Linked DNA regions of Allochromatium vinosum DSM 180. The protein of the gene in region 1 interacts with the protein of each later gene in a pairwise test. Links are inferred from orthologs where the notes say so. Each region holds a gene or a part of one and is shown in the gene's direction. Other genes may lie near its edges.

Region 1 (2,795 bases):
CCGGCGTCGAGATAAGGGCCGATGTCAGGGTCGATGATGTCCGTGGCGACCTCCCGTCATTACAGGTATGCTTGAGCCTTGCTGGATGATCCAGGATCATAGCACGCACACCTGCCCGATTGACCGCCCGCGAAGCCCCTTCTATAGTGCGCGGAATTCCAATGGAGTCGCGGACTTTGGCCAAGTTTGACCTCGATCAATTTGAACTTCGGTTGACGGCCCTGATCCGCTTGAACGAGAGGCTCAGGGAAGAGAACGCCTCGCTGCGCGCGCCAGGAGCTGCTCGTCGCCGAGCGCAGTGAATTGATCGAAAAGACCGAACAAGCTCGGAGCCGCGTCGAGGCCATGCTGTCCCGACTGCGCGCGATGGAGGAGAATCTGTGATCGAAGAGCCGCTGCAACTGAGTATCAAGATCCTGGACAAGGAATACCGGATCGCCTGCGAATTCCATGAGCAGGACGACCTGAAGGCATCGGCGCGACTGCTCGACGGGCGTATGCGCGAGATCCGCCAGACCGGACGTGTGATCGGAACCGACCGCATCGCGGTCATGGCCGCGCTCAACATTGCGCATGATCTCATCCAGGTCCAGCGCGCCCGTTCCGGTCCCGAGGGCGAGCTGACCCGGCGCCTGCACCAGCTCCAGGAGCGTGTCAATCACGCGCTGGCCGGAGACGAAGACGATGAGCAGGCTCACCAGAGTGAACCGGAAACGCCGGTGCAGTCAAGTCTGGACGCCTCGCGCGAAAGGGTATAGCCTGTAACCCAAGACACCCCCTGTAGTGTTCGATAGCGGCCTGGGTATTTTCTTGAGCCTAATCGCTACCCCGGGGATGGCACGGCAAAGCGGTTGTGCATGTCCGCCTCCGAGCGGAAAGCCTGAAGTGGCGCCAGTCGTCCCCACTTGAACCCTATGGTTCAAGAACGAGGGCCTGCAACGGCACAGATGGGGGGTGTCTCTCCTTCACGCCATCCCATGTCTCCCCCTCAGCGAACCAGACAGCGGCTGCGAGCGGCACGCCGCGCACTCGACGCGCGCACACAGCGCCGGCATGCCAAAGCGCTGGTCCGTCGTCTGATCCGACACCCGAGCGTGCGACGCGCACGGTGCATCGCGCTCTACTGGCCTGCCGATGGCGAAATCGATCCGCGCGCGCTGATGCAACACGAGTCCTGTCGCGCCAAGCGCTTCTATCTGCCGGTCCTGAATCCGCTGAAGCGACGCCAGGGCGCGCTCTGGTTCGCGCGCTATCGTCCGGGCGAGCGGTTGCGGCCCAATCGCTTCGGCATCCCTGAGCCAGCCGGACGCGGCCCCCAGTTGATCCACCCGATCTGCCTCGACCTCATGATCCTGCCGCTGGTCGGGTTCGATGCGCGCGGGCATCGTCTCGGCATGGGCGGCGGTTTCTACGATCGCACGCTGGCCTTTCGGCGGCGTCACCCGCACTGGCGCCGGCCACGACTGATCGGCGTGGCGCACGAATGCCAGCGTCTCGACCACATCGACCCGCGTCCCTGGGACGTTCGGCTCGATGCCATTCTGACCGAATCCCGTCTCTACAACGACAAACCGGAGGACGATCCATGAATCAAGACGACCTGAAGAAACAGGCGGCCGAGGCCGCGCTCGACTATGTCGAGGGTGGCGTGATCGGCGTGGGTACCGGCTCGACCGTGAATCATTTCATCGACGCCCTGGCCGGCATCAAGAACCGGATCGAGGGTGCTGTTTCCAGCTCCGAGGTCTCGACCGAACGCCTCAAGCGGCACGGCATCCCGGTGTTCGACCTCAATGCGGTGGGTGAGCTGGCGCTCTATGTCGATGGCGCCGACGAGGCCAATGGGCGGCTGGAACTCATCAAGGGCGGTGGCGGGGCGCTGACGCGCGAGAAGATCGTGGCGGCGGCGAGCCGCAAGTTCGTCTGCATCGCCGACGAGAGCAAGCTGGTCGAGGTGCTGGGGCGCTTCCCGCTGCCGGTCGAGGTCATCCCCATGGCGCGCAGCTATGTGGCGCGTGAGCTGGTTCGGCTCGGTGGCACACCAGTCTGGCGCGAGGGCTTCGTGACCGATAACGGCAATCTGATCCTGGACGTCCAGAACCTGGAAATCACCGATCCTCAGGGGCTTGAGCAGCAGGTCAACAATATTGCCGGCGTGGTCACGGTCGGTATCTTCGCGCTGCGTCCGGCTGATGTGCTGATCCTGGGCTCAGCTCGTGGGCCGAGAGCGATCGCGCCCTGATCGTCATCCGGCCATTGAGACCCAAAAAGAAAACGGGATCCCGAAGGATCCCGTTTCCACTTCACACGACTTCGAGCCGAAGCTTAGAAGTTGTGGATCATACCGACAGAGAAGCCATCCCAATTTGAATCGGGGGCGTCGTCGTTGACCTGGGTATAGAGCACATAAGCCTTGGTGCGCTTGCTCAGGTTGTGATCGAAGGCAAGCGCCCAGGTGTAGTAATCACCCTCGACGGTGTCCTTGATGTCCTTGGGAGCGCCGACAGTGATGCGGCCATCACGATTGCCGCTACCGTACATGGCCTTGACCATGCTGTTGCCGAAGGAGTAGCCGGCCTGGACCTGCCAGATCTTCAGCTTTTCGTTGTCAGTAGCCGGGGTGAGCTGGCCAGCGGGCAGATTGGACTGCTCTTCATAGATACCGGTCAGGGTGAAGCCATTCCAATCCATCAGGCCCAAGCCAAGACGCCACTTGGTGTAGTCGTCATCGATGAGCTTGTTGAGGCTCTCGACTGTATCCATGTAAAGCTCGTTGCCGAGCGCTTCATAAGCCA
Region 2 (2,953 bases), 1.8 Mb from region 1 along the record:
CCGTGCGCCCGCCCCCGGTCGGGAAGCGGCGGCAGAGCTGGTCGGCGCCCTGAGGACGGGCCACCGGAGCGCGGACACTGACCAGAAAGCCGCCCGCGCTCAGGCGCGTGAGGATGGCGTGCGCCTGTTCGGGCGCGGCCTGTGCCAGTTCATTGGCATAGACACCGCTCGCGCGCCGCGCCCAGGGTTCGGCCGGCAGGATGACGAGACGATGCCGGTCGTCCTCGTATTCGGACTTCAGTGCGCGTGCGCACGCCATGTCATCGGCATAGCCGTCGCGCAGGCGCGCGAAGGCCGCCTCTTCTCTAATGAAATCGAACGGGTCCGCGTAGGGCTGGAGGCGCCGATAGAGCGCATCCGGCGCAAAGTGCAGATCCTCGATACTGGGGCCGTAACCGTTGTAGTTGAGGCAGATCCCCAGCTCACGCAGGCGCTCGACCTCGAGCGCGTCCAGACTCAGCGACTCGGCTGCACGCCGCGCCGAGCGATTGAGATTGTCGCCGAAGGCTCCGACCACGGCCCAGGCCCGCGCCCGTCCGTCGAGATAGGCATCGACCAGCAGACTGGTACAGACCTCGGGCCGCATGTCCAGATGCGCACTCAACCCCGGATGCTCCGGGATCTCACCGGGAAGATGATGATCGAAATAAGTCACACGGACGCCGGCCTCCAGCAGAGCACGCAGTGCCGCGCCATTCTTCTCCATCGAGAGGTCGAGCACGGTCACAGACTCGGCCTGATCCACGGGAACACGCGCGAGCAGATCGATCTCCCGCTTGGGACCGGTCACGAGCCGGGTGTCGAGCGGCTCGATCAGCCGCAATTGATGCAGGGCGCACAGCCCGTCGGCATCACCATTGAAAACGTCGTATCGGCTCATGCAAATCTCTAATCGAATCGTGTTCAAGTGTCGCATCGCCATCAGGCTGAGGCGTGCGAACGCGCACGACTCTACAATACTCCAGCCGCGATCCAAAGCATTGCGCCATTGCCCGACCACGCCGCTACCATTAGACTTAGGGATCGACCTGACACAGACGTCGCTGGAATCCGTCGGACAGTCCGCGTTCGGACCGGACCAGCCGCCTCCCGACAGCGTTCCAATCCGCGTCGAATTCCGACTCTAAACTCCCATTATCAAACGCCCCATTTCGTTAGGAGCCCGCATGGCTATTGAGCGCACCCTTTCCATCATCAAGCCGAACGCCGTCGCCAAGGACGCCATCGGCGCCATCCTCGGCCGTTTCGAGGCCGCCGGACTCAAGATCGTCGCCGCGCGCATGCTGCACATGAGCCGCGAGCAGGCCAGCGCCTTCTACGCCATCCATCAGGGCAAGCCCTTCTTCGATGAGCTGGTCGACTTCATGATCTCCGGCCCGGTGATGGTGCAGGTGCTGGAGGGTGAGGACGCCGTGGCCAAGAACCGCGAGATCATGGGCGCCACCAACCCGGCCCAGGCCGCGCCCGGCACCATCCGCGCCGACTTCGCCGACTCCTTCACCGAGAACGCCGCGCACGGCTCGGATTCGCCCGAGAACGCCGCCGTCGAGATCGCCTTCTTCTTCCCCGAGGGCGTCTGCCCCCGCACCCGCTGATCGAGACGATCAGGATTGCCATGAACGCCACTTCGACCAAGCCCAATCCGCTCGACCTCGACCTCGCCGGCTGCGAGTCGCTGGTGACGGCGCTCGGCTTCAAGGCGTTCCATGGCCGCAATCTCTTCAAGTGGATGCACAAGCATGGCGTCGTCGACTTCGACGCCATGACCGATCTGCCCAAGAGCCTGCGCACCGTCCTGCTCGAGACGGTCGAGATCCGGCTGCCGCGCATCCTCCAGACCCATCCCTCCGCCGACGGCACCGTCAAGTGGGTGATGGAGCTGGTCGATGGACAGCGGGTCGAGACCGTGTTCATCCCCGAGGGCAAGCGCAGCACCATCTGCGTGTCCTCTCAGGTCGGGTGTGCGCTCGAATGCGCCTTCTGCGCCACCGCGCGCCAGGGCTTCAACCGCAACCTGAGCGTTGCCGAGATCATCGGTCAGGTCTGGCATGCCGCGCGCCAGCTCGGCGCCGCACCGACCAACGTGGTCATGATGGGCATGGGCGAGCCGCTGGCCAACTTCGAGGCGGCGGTCAAGGCCATGGACGTCATGCAGGACGATCTGGCCTACATGCTGGCCAAGCAGCGCGTGACCCTGAGCACCTCGGGCATCGTGCCGAACATCTACCGGCTGCGCGAAGTCAGCGACGTCTCCCTGGCCGTCTCGCTGCACGCACCGAACGACGAACTGCGCGACGAACTGGTGCCGATCAACCGCAAGTATCCGCTCGCCGAGCTGATTCCCGCCTGCAAGCACTATGTCGCCGGCGACAAGCGGCGCAAGATCACCTGGGAATACGTGATGCTCGACGGCATCAACGACAGCCCGGCCCACGCCAAGCAGCTCATCCGGTTGCTCGAGGGCGTGCCGTCCAAGGTCAATCTGATTCCTTTCAACCCCTTCACCGGCAGCGATTTCGGCACCTCGCCGCCGGATCGGGTCGAAACCTTCCGCGAGCGGCTGGCCCGCTCGGGGATCTTCGCCATGACGCGCAAGACCCGTGGCGACGAGATCGCCGCTGCCTGCGGACAACTGGTCGGGCGCGTCCAGGATCGCACCGGACGGCTCGGGCGCATCCGGGTCGAGGCGGACACACGGGTGGATCTGCGATGACGATGCACGGATTCGCTCCACGTCTGTCTCTGGTGCTCGGCCTCTGCCTGACGCTGCTGGCCTGTGGCGGCAAGTCGACCCTGAAGACGGGCGACGAGGCGCTGGGCCTGACCCCGGATGACAGTCCGGCCAAGCTCTATGTCGACCTGGCCAAGGAATACCATCGGCTGGGACAGACCGAGGTCGCCCTGCGCCGCGCCCAGCAGGCCGTCAGGGCCGATTCCAAATATGCACCGGCAC

What was found. Proteins that work in one complex are often made in the same cells at the same time.
Region 2: the proteins of ALVIN_RS14470 (region 1) and ndk interact in binary tests that used the Escherichia coli proteins (3 or more experiments, as listed by UniProt). The link is inferred for Allochromatium vinosum DSM 180 from one-to-one orthologs.

Annotation. Positions count from the first base shown.
Region 1 is NC_013851.1:3,277,141-3,279,935, reverse strand. Bases 47-2,768 are described here. They hold ALVIN_RS14470 (5-formyltetrahydrofolate cyclo-ligase), read left to right. Parts: upstream 47-947; coding sequence 948-1,589; downstream 1,590-2,768. Other genes in these bases: ALVIN_RS14460 (porin), read right to left, coding at 2,326-2,768; rpiA (ribose-5-phosphate isomerase RpiA), read left to right, coding at 1,586-2,242; ALVIN_RS14475 (cell division protein ZapA), read left to right, coding at 381-758. Also shown: ALVIN_RS14485 (UPF0149 family protein), read right to left, coding at 1-23; more of ALVIN_RS14460, read right to left, coding at 2,769-2,795. UniProt on the Escherichia coli protein: Involved in the removal of 5-formyltetrahydrofolate.
Region 2 is NC_013851.1:1,466,495-1,469,447, reverse strand. The notes cover bases 1-2,880. They hold ndk (nucleoside-diphosphate kinase), read left to right. Parts: upstream 1-1,166; coding sequence 1,167-1,595; downstream 1,596-2,880. Other genes in these bases: pilW (type IV pilus biogenesis/stability protein PilW), read left to right, coding at 2,716-2,880; ALVIN_RS06320 (bifunctional tRNA (adenosine(37)-C2)-methyltransferase TrmG/ribosomal RNA large subunit methyltransferase RlmN), read left to right, coding at 1,616-2,713; ALVIN_RS06330 (hypothetical protein), read right to left, coding at 1-880. Outside these bases: more of pilW, read left to right, coding at 2,881-2,953. UniProt on the Escherichia coli protein: Major role in the synthesis of nucleoside triphosphates other than ATP. The ATP gamma phosphate is transferred to the NDP beta phosphate via a ping-pong mechanism, using a phosphorylated active-site intermediate.